DNA from 3 places in the Halomonas sp. NyZ770 genome. Region 3 is predicted to be linked to each of the others. Evidence: predicted binding sites of a transcription regulator. Region 3 holds the regulator's gene; each other region holds the start of a gene.
What was found. The regulator FliA, encoded in region 3, starts transcription of late flagellar genes. The targets are predictions, from matches to a motif close to CTAAAGTTNNNNNNNNNNCNGCCGATA.
Positions count from the first base shown of each region.

Region 1: fliD (flagellar filament capping protein FliD) is a predicted target of FliA. The motif match lies at 1,987-2,013, and genes of this name have one in related genera.
Region 2: LG409_RS10455 (DUF4019 domain-containing protein) is a predicted target of FliA. The motif match lies at 2,226-2,252, and genes of this name have one in related genera.

Region 1 covers NZ_CP085143.1:3,413,312-3,418,015, reverse strand. Annotated here, with positions in the region: gene LG409_RS15770 (serine hydrolase domain-containing protein) at 1-693, opposite strand, end outside; gene LG409_RS15765 (hypothetical protein) at 1,383-1,703, opposite strand; gene fliD (flagellar filament capping protein FliD) at 2,174-3,529, shown strand; gene fliD (flagellar filament capping protein FliD) at 3,689-4,704, shown strand, end outside.
Region 2 covers NZ_CP085143.1:2,267,229-2,271,932, reverse strand. Annotated here, with positions in the region: gene LG409_RS10475 (DEAD/DEAH box helicase) at 1-141, opposite strand, end outside; gene LG409_RS10470 (Replicative DNA helicase) at 336-758, shown strand; gene LG409_RS10465 (DUF1456 family protein) at 767-1,237, shown strand; gene LG409_RS10460 (class I SAM-dependent DNA methyltransferase) at 1,255-2,004, opposite strand; gene LG409_RS10455 (DUF4019 domain-containing protein) at 2,294-2,701, shown strand; gene LG409_RS10450 (YqaA family protein) at 2,729-3,331, opposite strand; gene LG409_RS10445 (hypothetical protein) at 3,467-3,925, shown strand; gene LG409_RS10440 (bifunctional transcriptional activator/DNA repair enzyme AdaA) at 4,019-4,704, shown strand, end outside.
Region 3 covers NZ_CP085143.1:150,028-154,731, forward strand. Annotated here, with positions in the region: gene flhF (flagellar biosynthesis protein FlhF) at 1-538, shown strand, start outside; gene LG409_RS00675 (hypothetical protein) at 535-1,134, shown strand; gene LG409_RS00680 (flagellar protein FlhE) at 1,216-1,629, shown strand; gene LG409_RS00685 (RNA polymerase sigma factor FliA) at 1,656-2,360, shown strand; gene LG409_RS00690 (motility protein A) at 2,400-3,215, shown strand; gene LG409_RS00695 (OmpA/MotB family protein) at 3,220-3,891, shown strand; gene LG409_RS00700 (sensor domain-containing diguanylate cyclase) at 3,915-4,704, shown strand, end outside.

The DNA of each region.
Region 1 (4,704 bases), 760 kb from region 3:
AATCTCGACCAGGGCTCGGGGCGATAGCAGCATATCGTTGCCACCAAAGTAAATGCCTTGCGGGTCCCGTGGCCATGCAGGAATGGTGATGTTCAAAGGCTCGCCCAGCAGCCGTTGGGCGAGCGCCAAAGTGCTTTCACCGCTGGCATGGGTGAGGGCCGCCGAGAGCACATGGCTCGTGCCCGTGGAGTAGAGCATGCGCCCGCCGGGGGTATCGACGAACGGACGGCTAAGCGCATCGTTGACCCAGTTGGCGCTGGCCACCCAGGCGCCGTAGTGGCTTCCCGAGGTGCGCTCCAATCCTGCCTGCTGGGCAAGCAAGTGGGCCACGGTGATCTCGTTGACCCGTGGGTCGGCATCGCTGGGCAGGCTGTTCAGCAGGCTCGCCAACGGCTGATCCACCGAGTCGATCACGCCCGCTTCGATAGCCGCCCCCGTAATGGCCGCCAGCACGGTTTTGGATAACGACTTCACGTTGGCAGGCGCCGCCACCCCAGGCCCACCCTGATGAATTTCGTGCACGATCTCTCCATCATGAGCGACCACCACCGCATGCACTCGGGGCAGCGCAGCGGTGCGTTCGTCGAGCGCTTGAAGCCGTGCGGCATCAGGCGCGTTGGCAGAGGCCATCGGCAGAGAAAACGAGACGAAGGAGAGCGCACAACAGCAGGACACCAGCAGAGGAAAACGCATCGCAGAACCTTGGCAGAGCCTTGAAAAGGGGAGGCCAAACTTCGAGGCAGTGCCTGGCCAAAGGTTCCCCAGCGGCCCCGGATCAGCCAAATTCCAGGAAATTACGCAAACATCAAAAAAGCCTGCTACGCTAGAAGGGCCTGTTAAGGGAGAAGCAACCCTTTGATTTTCATGAAACGCTAAAGCAAGGAGTGCCGTTATGCGTAGCATTATCTATATCGTGGGTCTGGTTGTCGTGGTGTTGTTCATCCTTTCGCTGCTGGGCTTACGTTAAGCAGCCTGGGGCCACCATCCCCGTTAGCACGCCAAGCGCCCGCTTCCCCCAGCGGGCGTTTTTTTAAGCTCTTCGCATTCTGGCGTGACAGCGAAGCAACTCCCAGTAAAGTGCCATGAACATCAGCACGTCATGGATCCATTGGGCGACTGCCTGGGCAAGCACCGGTGCCACCATCATCGCGGGCTAAAGCCCTCCTCCCACAACAGCAAAGTGGCGGGAGTGAGGCCAGTGGATTCAGGATAGCTTGAGTAGCCACTTTAGCCTGCCTGTGGGAGGCCAATTCATTGGGCGACTGCTTGGGCAAGCACCGGTGCCGCCATCATCGCGGGCTAAAGCCCCCCTCCCGCCGGGTCATTGCCCAACTCACTTGTGGGAGGCCAATTGATTCACGCCAGAATGCAATGAACCTTTTTTATGCGCAGTCGGCGGCGCCTTGGCCAAACATATCGAACATCAGCTCGCGGCCCATGCCCGTCAACACCCAACGGCCATAGCTGTTATACGTCGCGGCACCGCTCTCTTCCAGCACCTGCTGGCACATGGCCCAGCCAGTTTGCTGGTGGCGCAGCGTGTTCAGCTCATGACGGGACAAGCCCCGTTGGGGCAAGGTGATGGTTTCAAGGACATGGCCGCTTTCATAAAGCAGCTCGGCAGCACGGGAAAGGCAGTGACGCAGGCTGCGTTGCAGATGAAAGGCAGCGCTGGAGGCCTGAGGTAACGCTTCTGCGGGCATGGATGGCTCCTGCAATCGCACGGGATAGGGGATGTGCTGCAGTGCATTATAAATGAGCAAAGGCATTAGACCAAGGTCTATGTTTGCATGCCATGGTGGAGCGAGCATGTCCACCATGAGAGCGTTGAAAAGGGCGTAGGTGATTATGTTACTGTCAAAAAAGTGCAGTGTTGGCGCGCTACTCTAATCGTGCAAAGACAGCTGCTGTGATCGCCACTGTATTTGCAAGGTTTCTAATTGTTACTCGTTTTTACGTATAAAAACGAAAAAAAGAGCCATATTGTTCAAGTTATTAGTACACAAGCCGACGGTTTTAAGTAACGGCAATATAAATGCCCCGTTTTTGACAGGAACATAATGCGGGGTTTGGCCATCGTACTGCTCAGGAGCGAATAAACGCATCATCACTTCGAGCGATTGACACTAGACACGCAGCGTTCAAGACGCGCAGAAATAAGGCATTGATAGTTATGGCTTCCATCACATCGTTAGGTATTGGTTCAGGGTTGGATCTCAACGGTCTGCTCACTCAGCTTCAACAGGCCGAGCGTGCCAAGCTGGAACCCATTCAACAGCAAATCGACAGCCAGCAGGCGCAGATTTCTGCCTACGGGCAGCTGCAAAGCGCGCTGTCTGCTTTTCAAGCATCTGCGAAAAGCCTGAATGAGCCAGGAACCTTTGAAAGTCTTTCGACCAATGTGGAAGGCAGTGCTGTCAGTGCCGCCAGCAGCAATGATGCCCAGCCTGGTCAGTACGAGGTTCAGGTAGAGCAATTGGCCACGGCGGGCAGCTTGGTCACCGAACGCCTGGCGTCTGCTGATACCGCGATTACCAGTGGCGAGCAAACGCTCAGCTTCAACCTTGCGGAAGGCGAGATGGCGCCCATCACCATTGCCGATGGCAGCACACTCGAAGACATGCGTGATGCCATCAACAGCCAGAGTGACGGGCGGTTGAGTGCCTCCATCATCAATGATGGTTTGGGCTACCGTCTTTCGGTCAACGCCACGGAAACAGGTGCAGACGCCAGCATCGAAAGCACCAACTTTTCGCAGTTGCTCAACGCCGATGCCGAGACCAGTGACACGCAGGTAGTACAAGCCGGGCAGGATGCGCGCTTCAGCGTAAACGGTATCGATATCGTGAGCTCCACCAACCAGGTGGAAGGCGCGGTACAGGGCGTGACATTGACGCTGACAGAAGCGAATTCCACCAGTACCGTCAGTGTTGCCCAAGACAGCGATGCCATTCGTGAGCAAATCACTGCGTTCGTGGAAGATTACAACGCGCTGAAAAACACCATCAATAGTTTGACCGCCTATAACCCGGATAGCGGTACCGCGGGCGAGCTAAATGGCGACAGCGCCACGCGGGCGGTAGAGTCGGCATTACGCATGGCATTGAGCAGCCGCGTGGAGGGGGATGGCTTCAGTGTGCTTTCCGATATCGGTATCTCTTTACAGCTCAATGGCACGCTCGCCATCGATGATGACAAGCTGGATAGCGTGATTGCCAACCAGCCTGACCAATTAGCAGCTTTTTTCTCCGGTGAATCGAGTGAGGGCGGTATGGCAGGGCAGATCACATCAGCCATCGAACAGTTGGTGGGCCCCTCTGGGCGGTTGGAAAATGCCGTCAGCAGCTCTGAAAGCCGGGTGGCCTCTCTCAACGACCGTTTTGCCACCATGGAAAACCGTATTGACCAGTCCATCGAACGCTATCGTGCCCAGTTCGTGGCCATGGACAGCATGGTAGGGCAAATGAACCAGACCAGTGCCTACCTGACGCAACAGCTGGCCATGCTGGGGCAAATGAACCAGAACTGAGTGTCCAGGGAGGAATCGTTGCCGAAGTATTAGACAAAAGCCTGGGATTGCCCCCAGGCTTTTTTGATAGCCAGCCCCTTACCCTTGGGCTAAAGTTTTTTTCCCCCCAGCCGATAACCTACCCAGTCTATTTTTAAATTCACAAGGAGCTGAGCCACCATGGCGACGATTACCTCTCTTGGCGTTGGTTCAGGTTTGGATCTTAATGGCCTGTTGAATCAGCTCCAAGCGGCTGAGCGGCAAAAACTGGCCCCGCTCACCCAGCAGCAAAATACCCAGCAAAGCAAGATTTCGGCCCTGGGCCGTTTGGAATCGGCCATGGGGCGCTTGCAGGATTCGATCGTAGCGCTGAACGATACCTCTACGTTTCGCCAGCAAACCAGCACGGTGAATGGCAACGGAGTGAGCGCTACTGCCGGTGAAACGGCCAATGCAGGCCGCTATGACATCAATGTCACGCAGTTGGCGCGTGCGGGAAGTGTGGCTTCCAGCAGTGTGACGATGGATCAAGTGCTGGCAGCCACTGAAACTACCCTGACACTCGATTTTGGTGCCACCTACACCAATGGAGTGTTTGACCCCACTGCCCCCCCTGCCAGCAGCAAAACCATTACCATTGCGGCGGGCAGTACATTGGCGAGCGTGCGTGATCAAATCAACGCCGATGCCGAGTCGGGTGTCATGGCGTCTATCGTGAACGACGGCACGGGCTTTCGGTTGGCGTTGAGCTCCAAAGAAACCGGTAAAGATGCCTCGGTCATCGGTTTTTCGGGCCTGGATGGCCTGGCCATGGATACCAACACCCGCCGCGCTGGGCAAGATGCCGCGCTGGAAGTGAACGGCATTGCCATTACCAGCAGCAAAAATCGCGTGGAAGGAGCCATTCAAGGCGTCACCTTGGACTTGACCGCGACGTCTCAAGAGCCAGTGAGCCTGGTGATCGAGCGTGACTCTGAATTGCTTCGCGAAGCCATCGACAAGTTTGTCAGTACCTACAATGAAGTAAGATCCACCATGGGCCGTATGACGGCGTTCAACGGGGAAGGTGAAACGTCGGGTGAGCTGTTGGGTGACCGTTCGGTGCGCACTATCCAGACACGGTTGAGTCGCGATATTACCGACCCGCTGGCCGATACTGGCGATTTTAGCCGTCTTTCCCAGTTCGGTATTGCCAT
Region 2 (4,704 bases), 1.9 Mb from region 3:
GGTTTGGGCGGTGGCGATGAGGTCCTTGCCCGAGAGAATGGCGGGAATGGCCTGTTCCTGGATGGGCGTGGGCGTCTGGTAACCGAGTTCGGTAATCGCCTGAACGAGGGGAGTGGATAAACCGAGTGTAGAAAAAGGCATAAGGGGCCCTGACAGCGAGTCGTAGGTGGGTCGAACGTAAAAAGTGGTGCAGCATAGCGTAAAATCGGCCCGCCGTTGCTCGAATATTGCCCGCCGCGTCACCGTACCCCGCCTCACACAAGGTATAATGCCCCCTTCCCGGCGAAGCCTGTGTGCTTTAGCCTGCTGTTTTACGTCGATAAGGTCGTGGTTTGATGATCAACACCAAAATTTACAAGGCGGTGTACGAGCTGGCCGAAAAGCTGATGAAGGCCGCGTCCAAGGATGACCGCGCCACCTTTGAAGCGCTTTACGCCGAGCTGCAGGCGATCTGCACCGAGCATGAGAACACCGAGAAAGACCACCCCGAGCAGTGGGAAACCCTGGCCGACTTCACCGAAGAGCTGGAAGACGCGCTGCCGATCTACCAAAAGGCGCTGGACAAGGCGGTGGCCAAGCAGTCGAACGACCATCTGGCCTCGATTGGCTTTTCCATGGCCACCCTGCAGGTGGAGCTGGGCGAGCCCCAGGCCGCCATCGAAAGCTTGCAGCGCGCCCAGGCCAGCGCCCAAACGATTGAAGACAACGAGCTGAAAGCAGAGATCGACGAGCTGCTGGCCACGCTCACCAACGGTTAGGAGTCCCCTTGACCAATAACGATATTTTTCGCCGTATTCGCTATGCCTTCGATTTGAAGGAAGCCACCATCGTCAATATCTTCGCCCTGGCAGAGGTGGACGTGACGCCTGCCCAGGTAACGGCCTGGCTGAAGAAGGACGAGGACGAAGCGCTGGTACCCATGAAGAACCGTGAGCTGGCGGCGTTTTTGAATGGCTTCATCAGCTTCAAGCGGGGCAAGCGCGAAGGCCCGGTGCCTGCGCCGGAAACCCAGCTGAACAACAACATGGTGTTCCAGAAGCTGCGTATTGCGCTGAACATGAAGGCCGAAGACGTGCTGGAGGTGTTCGAGCAGGTGGAGCTGCCGCTCAGCCCCCACGAGCTGAGCGCGTTCTTCCGCAAGCCAAGCCACAAGAATTACCGCGAGTGCAAGGACCAGATGCTGCGCAACTTCCTGATGGGCGTGCAACAGCAGCAGCGCCCCAGCCAGGAGAGCTGACGCCTGAGGTAAATACCTTAGCCGTCGCGCTTCACGCACACGAAGATGGCATTGCCAGATGCGTTGTCCCACGGGGTGATGGTCTGGTAGTCGTGTTCGAACACGTGCACCTCGAAGTAGGGCGTCAGCAGGGCGATGAGTTCGCCAAAGCTGACCGCCACCATGGGGTGCTCGTCATTCCATACCTGAGTGACCGCAGGCGTGCTTTTTTCGATACTGAGCCGCAGCGTTTGCCGTTCCCCTTGCCCCGCATAGTGCCAACCCGAACGGAACGTGAAGCGATCCTCGCCCTGCTGGGCGGTGTGCTTGACGAACAGCGCGTTGTCGATGCGCTCCTTGTCCACGCTGTTGAAGCACAGTACGCCGCCGGTGCGCAGGGCGCGGTGGGCGCTGGCGATGCAGGCGCTCAGCTTTTCCAGGTTGGCGTTGTAGTGGATGGAGTATAAAAAGCAGGTGATCAAATCCACCGGCTCATCCACCTCGAATTGGCCCATGTCTTGCAGCGAAAAGTGAGCTTCCGGGCAGCGGGTGGCCGCCAGGTCCAGCATCGGCTGGTGAATGTCCAGCCCGCTGCTGGTGTAACCCACATCCAGAAAATGGCGCACGTGGGGGCCGGTGCCGCAGGCCAGGTCCAGGTGCTGGCTGCCCGCGTTGCCAAACAGCTGATGCAGGCGATGAATGGCGTTACTTTGCGCGCGGTAGTCGATGTCGACGCACATCAGATCGTAATAGCCGGAAAGGTCGGTGTAGAGCGCGTTGACGGACATGGTGGCCTAACGGTGAACGCTAAAGGAAAGAGGTGGCGCATGGTATACGAGCGCTTCGTATTTGAGAAGCCGGGTTTGGCTAGCCAACGGAGAGGGCGATGATACATATTCGAACCCGCCCGCCGTTTATATGCTTGGTTCGGGTTCGAGTATTGCGGGCCGTTCGGCAGCTACCGGCTTGATCCCAATAGCTGTTTCATGCGGCTATGCCTGACGGAGGGCTAAAGAATCCTGGCGATTTTCCGATAATAGAAAGGTACGTCTTTTCTTAGCCACTAACGAGTCTGCCATGCCCAAATTACGTGCTCTGTTGTTGTCCGCTGCCCTGTTGATGCTTACCGCAACGGCTCAGGCATCTGTGCAGGCGGCAGAGGAGGCGGCGCTGGCGTGGTTGGCGAAGATCGACAACAGCGAGTATGAACAGGCATGGGAAGCCGCTTCGCCACTGCTGAGCACACCGCTTTCTGCCACTATGCTTGAACGCACCGTTGCGCTGTCGCGCAAGGACTTTGGCTCGGTGCAATCGCGCCGCCGAGTGCGCGTTTCGCAGTACACCTCCATGCCCGGCGCTGAACGGGGCGACTTCAAGGTCGTTACCTTCCAGACCCAGTTTGCCAACCGCCCCCGAGTGGTCGAGGTAGTAACCCCACATCTGGAAAACGGCACCTGGCGGGTCAGTGGTTACTATATCGAGTGACGGCTGGGCCAATCAGCTGCTAGCCCATCATACGATCATCCCCGCCAATGCCTGCATGACCAACACGATGACCAGCACCGCGCTGCCCAGTGCGAGGCTGGTCATCAGTGCATGGCGCTTCCACAGGGTTTCAACCCGTTTGCCATAGCGTTTCACTAGCCAGGCCAGCCCGTAGTAGCGCAGCCCGCGTGAGAGCAGCGCCGCCAGCACGAATAGCAGGATGGGGTAACCGGAGAGCCCGGCGGTAATCATGGCCACCTGGAAGGGGATGGGAAGAATGCCGATGGCCAGAATCGCGGCAAACCCGTAGCGGTTGAAGAAGCCCTGAAACGCCTGATAGCTCTCTTCCATGCCCATGAACTCGATAAACCAGGTTCCCACCGATTGGTAGAGCACCATGCCCACGCTATAGCCCACCAACGACGCCACCAGGCAGCCCAGCGTGGTGGCCGTGGCAATCGCCCAGATCCGCTGTTTGTTCACCGCCATCAACGGGATCAGTACCAGCTCGATGGGCACGGGCAGTATGATGGTTTCCAGAAACGAGAGGGTGGCGATCAGCCAGAGCATGTGTTTGGAGCCGTTCAAACGCTCCAGCCAGTGCTGGGTACGGGTAGAGATCAGCGCCATCGTGTCCTCCTGACGTAAATGGCATGGCCGACTGGCGGCGGCGCACATGATGAATGTGCGGGGTTGTCGTGTAGAGTAGACTGTTGCGTATTCATTGACCGACGCACTTGGACCGACTCACACGGAGTGACTCACATGAGTGATCATCATATCGTCATCATTCCGGCAGAGCCTCACTATCTGCCCTCTGCGCAGCAGGTAGCCCAGGCCAAGGCTGCGTTGTGGCAGTGGATGCCCGAGGCAGAGAGTATAGACGAGCAGGTATCAGAGCATGTGATGTTTCATGACTGTGGCAGCAACTTCGAGTACGTGCGCTGCCACCTGTGCGCACAAGAGCTGACCCTTCCTGAGTGGCATCTCCTGATGGATCAGGATTACGACGCGCAGCGTGGCTTTGCGCTCCTTCCCCAGACGCTACCGTGCTGCGGCAGCGTTGCCAGCGTGCACCAGCTCGACTACTCCTTCCCCCAAGGGTTCGCTCGGTTTTCGCTCACGGCCATCAACCCCAGAACAGGGGCCATGAGCCCCCAACAGACCGAGTCGCTGCAACGCCACCTGGGGCAACCCTTGCGGGTGATTTACCGGCATGTGTAGTGCGCAAGATTCGGGTAGGTGTCGGGCCTTTCACTGGGTAAGCTCTAGCGAGCATCAGCCTCTTTTTGCCCCTTTGCCCGTGAGATGGACGCGATGAACGACTACGCCCGTATCGAAAAAGCCATGGCCTTCATGGTGGCCCACGCCGCCCAGCAGCCGAGCCTGGAGGCGGTGGCCGAGCAGGTACACTTGAGTGCGTTCCATTTTCAGCGGCTGTTCAGCCGCTATGTGGGGGTGAGCCCGAAGCGCTTTTTACAAGCGTTGACGCTGGCGCGGGGCAAGCAGTTGATTGCTTCTTCCCAGAGCCTTGCCGACACCGCCGAAGCGCTGGGGCTGAGCGGCGGCTCGCGGCTTTACGATCATTTCGTGACGCTGGAGGCGGTCACGCCGGGGGAGTTCAAGCGCCAGGGGGAGGGCGTGGAAATTGCTTATGGGGTTCACCCCACGCCGTTTGGCCAGGTGCTGGTCGCCACCACCCCGAGAGGCATTTGCCGCATGGGCTTTCTGGCAGCGACACCCGAAGCGGAGATTCTGGCGCAGCTGGCCGCCGAGTGGCCGCGCTGTACCTTGCGCCACCAGCCGGACGCCACGCGTTACGCCGTCGAGGCGCTGTTCGAACCGCCGCGCAGCGCAGCGCCTGGTGCACTTTCGCTGCATGTGCGGGGCACCAACTTTCAGCTCAACGTGTGGCGGGCACTGCTGATGATTCCGGATGGGCAGCTTGCCAGCTACTCCCACATCGCCCAGTGGCTGGGGGCGCCGAAATCGTCTCGGGCGGT
Region 3 (4,704 bases):
CCTGAAGAATCTGTTTCAAGAGAGTACGCTGACCCACAGCGTCACGGTGCGTTTTCGCGGCCAGCGCATGCAGTTGTGGAATGCCTATGTCGAAGTGCAGGCCGCCTCGGGCCACGCTCTGCTGGCCTGGGTGGGCGACATCCGTGACACTGAAAGTGACAAGCGCGTCGCGCGTCGCTATTGGTTGACACCCGCCCGGTTGGGTAGCGATGTACTGTCACTGCTGGTCACTCAGCTCGAAAGCGATGGGCTGGCCGCACTGACCAAGCGAGCGTGGCAACAGCTCAAGGAAAGCGACGGTGGCGAAGTGAGTCGTGAGCTGCGCCTGTTGATGGCCAGCGGTGCAGCGGCCGTGGCAGGCCACCTCGACCTGGCCGATGATGAACCAGGCCAGGCGCTGAGAACGGATCTGGTGCGGCTGTTGGGTAGCCAGCGCAAGCGCCGGGATACGGCCCTGCTGGACGCGCTGCTGCATGTGTTGATGGCCCGAGATGCCATTCGGCAACTGGGCAGTGTCAGCCTCGAGGATGTGCTATGAATGGCCAGGACCAGGCTGCCGGGCTGAGAAAATGGGCAGATTTGCAGCGCCAGCAGCGAGGCGAGCAACCCGACGAGCCTGCGGCCGACGCGCCGAGTGTCGATACTTCCACTTCGGACAAGGAAGTGGCGCAAACGAACGTTGGCACGGACGCTTCGGAAACCGCTCCCAAGGAGGTCGCAAGTGCGGCAGCGAGCATAGCGGCCCCCCGCCCGACACGCACACTGGTCATTGTGGGGTTGAGCTCAGCGGGTGCCGTGCACGTCGACAAGGTCAAAGGTCGCTTGGCGCAGTGGGCATCGCTGGGGCGCCAGTGGGCGGGCGATCCTCAGGAGTGGGACGTCAAGGTGGCAAGCCCAGAGGCAGGGTCGATGGCTGCCTTGGCGCATCACCCTCACTGGGCGCTATGGGTGAGCAGTGACGCCGAGGCCTTCGCGAGCATGTACCGTGCCCTACGCCAGATGCGTGAGCAAGGGGGGCCGCGCCGCCTGCTGGCCCTGCACGAGCCGCACCTCCCGCGTCAGGGCTTGCTGGACAACCTGCGTGATGCCGCTGCGCACTATTTGCAAATAGAGCTGTTGCTACTGGCTCGTTGATGACCCCATGACAAGGGACCGGCAATGCCTCTACAGACGATGTTGCTACGAACATTGATCAACACCGCAAAGTGGTCAACAGTGACATGGAGCGTGTTTCTCTCCAGCGCCGCGTGGGTGCTGGTGTTATCGCTGGTTGTGGGTGAATCGGCGCGGGCGGCGACAGGTAGCTGGAGCAGTCAAATGCCCGCGGTGATGGTGGCCATGAGCGATCGGGCGAGCAGCAGCCAGGCCATCAGGCCTCCGGCGGGCATACCGCTGGGCGACGCGACATTGGCGAGGGTGCAATGGCGTTTCGAGGCGCCTGCCCATGCGCCTGTCAACGCCTGGCTGTGCCATCCTGCACAATGCGTGCCCCTGAGTGGCATGCGTGGCAGCACCATGGCACTGGCAGGTCTGGAAGCCAACGCGCCGCTTCATTTGCGCTTTGCGCTGTCACCGGGGCAACGGCCCGTGCGCGTACAGGGGCTGCAGGTCATCGTGAATTATCAGTAAAGATCGTTTAGCCGTGAGGCAATAGGATGTATACAGCACAAGGCAGGATCAAGCAGAGTGAGCTGTTAACTCAATACATGCCACTGGTGAGACGTCAGGCCTTGACACTGCAGGTCAGGTTGCCCGCCAGTATCGAGCTGGATGATTTGATTCAAGCGGGCATGGTGGGCTTGCTGGAGGCGCTAGGACGCTTTGATGCCGCACAGGGCGCGACGTTTGCCACGTTCGCCAGCCAACGCATTCGGGGCGCCATGATGGATGAACTGCGCACTCGGGACTGGCTGCCGCGCAGCGTGCGCCGCTCTGCCCGCGCAGTCGATGAAACCGTACGCCGTTTGGAGCAGTCGCTGGGCAGGCCCCCTGAAGAGGTGGAAATTGCCCGTGAGCTGGAGATGCCGCTGAGCGACTATCAACAGCTGCTCAACGACACCAATAGCGGGCAGCTACTGCCCTTCGAGGAACTGGTGGCCGATGGCGGTGAGCCAGCCGGGGACGAAGGCAGCGCCAATCGCCCTTTCGAACAACTGCTTGACGAGCAGCAGCGGCACACTCTGATCGAAGCGATCGAGGCGTTGCCCGAGCGTGAAAAACTGCTGATGGCCCTGTATTACCAGGAAGAGATGAACCTCAAAGAGGTGGGGGCGGTACTGGGCGTCACCGAATCGCGGGTATCGCAACTGCATAGCCAGGCCGTCAGCCGCCTTCGTGCCCGCTTGAGCGACCACGATTGACCTTCTTATCCTCTCACGTTAACCGGCAAGGAGCCGTTGATGAACCCCTCTACGTTGATCGGCATATTTGCCAGCATGCTGTTGTTGATAAGCGTGCTGTTCTTTACCGCAGAGTCGCCAGAAAGCTTTATCAACTTGCCTGGTCTGGCCATCGTCATTACCGGTACCCTGGCGGCGACGTTCATCAGCTACCCCTTGAAGGAGGTACTGCGGGTAGTGCGCCTGGTAGGCCTGGTATTCCGCCGCGAGAACACCTATGTGCGCGATGATATCGGCGAGCTGGTGGCCATGTCGCGATTATGGTTCAAGGGCGATGTTCGAGCGGTAGAGCGGGAGCTGGAGCATACGCGCAACCCGTTTCTGCGCACCGGTATTCAACTGGTGATTGCCAACACCAAGGAAGATGAAATTTTCGACATGCTGCGCTGGCGGATCGCACGGCTGAAGGCGCGTGAGCATGCCGAAGCGCAGATTTTCCGCACCATGGCCACCTATGCGCCGGCCTTTGGCATGATTGGCACGCTGGTGGGGCTGGTCAACATGCTGGAAGTCATGGATGCGGGCGATCTGCAGGTGATCGGTCCACGTATGGCCGTGGCGCTGCTCACCACGTTTTACGGTATTCTGCTGGCCAATCTGGTCTTCAAGCCCATTGCCGTCAAACTGGAGCGGCGGACCGAAGAGCGCCTGATCACCATGAACATGGTGCTGGAAGGCATTTCTCTCATTACCAAGCGTCGCTTGCCGTCGTTCATCGAAGAGACGTTGAACTCATTCGTGGCCAACTACCACGACGAAATCCGTGATGCGAGCGTCAAGCCGCGCCCAGGCGTCGATTCGGCGCTGAAAGGGTAGCGCCATGCTCAATCACGAGGCACGGTTTGCGCTGGAACTGCCAGCGGCAGCGGGCGAGAGCGACGAAGGGTGGCTGACCAGTTACCTGGACGTCTTGACGCTGCTGATTACCCTGTTCGTGCTCTTGCTGGCGCTGACGCCTCCTGGCGGTGGGGAAGGGAGGGAGAGCGATGCCATGGGGCCGGCCAGTGCCATCATGGCCATGCCGTTGGCGTCGCTGGCCACCGGCATTCACCCACGTCACGACGGTGTGCAGCCGCAGATGGCCGGGCTGGATATTCCGGGGGTCAGTGTCTCGCAGGGCCGTGAAGGCATCACCCTGCGCATCGACGACAGTCTTTTGTTTCCCAGCGGCAATGATGTGCTAACGCCTCAGGGGCAAGTTGTGTTAGAAGGGCTCACATCGGTACTCCAAACGTTCGAAGGCCAAATCTCGGTGGAAGGGCATACGGATAATCTGCCCATTGCCACCCCGCGTTTCCCCTCCAACTGGGAGCTTTCAACGGGTCGTGCCATTGCCGTGGTGCGCCAGTTGGAGCGTCAGGGTATCGCCATTTCTCGTATGCGGGCGGTTGGCTATGCCGACACCCAACCCATGGAAAGTAACGCTACCTCGGAAGGGCGAGCTGCCAACCGACGCGTTGAACTGCTGCTCAAACAGCAGGTCGAGGGGTAAAGCACTATCTCGAGGCTATCTTCGTGTCGACGCATCATTCTCGACTGCAGTCCTTTGGCGCTGTCTTGGTACTGGATACCGACGTGCGGCAGGTTCAGGCCGTCAGCCGCAACCTGGCGGCATTACTGGGGTTACCCACCAACGAGCAGCCGCCCCCTACGCTGACGTCTCTGCTGGGCAAGCGGCTCAGCCAGCGGCTGCGCCATGAACTGCAAGGGCAGCCCCGCCTATCCGGCCCGCTCACTTTTCGCCGAGCCACCGTCGATACGCGCTTTCAACTCCAGGCCTATCGAACAGACCGACACGTCGTCGTCGAAATAGAGCCATTGCCCCCGATGGGCAAGCAGCGCCTGCTGGGAACGCTCAATGAGCGCCTGGTGCGCTTGGCCGAAGCCACGCACCAGGAGGAGCTGCTGGACTACCTGGTCGGTGCCGTTCAGGAGTTGACCGGGCATGAGCGCGTCTCGGTGTGCCATTTCGACGGCGATTGGCATGGGCTCATCGTGGCCGAAAAGTGTACGGGGCGCTTGGCAGGGCTGCGCGGGCAACGGTTTCCGGCCAGCGATTTCCCACTGGCCTTGCGGCATGCCTACGAACGTCATCCGGTGCGCTTGATTCAAGACGTCACCGCCGACACCGAGCCCCTGGTGCCCGCAGACGTCACGGCCAACCTGCGCAACTGCTTCTTGCGTGCGCCGGCTGCCGAGCGGCGCGTCTATCTGCAGCGGCTGGGGGCACACAGTGCCTTCAGTGTGGCCATGCAAAGTGATGCTGGCCTGTGGGGGCTGCTGTTCTGTCATTCGGCCCATGCCC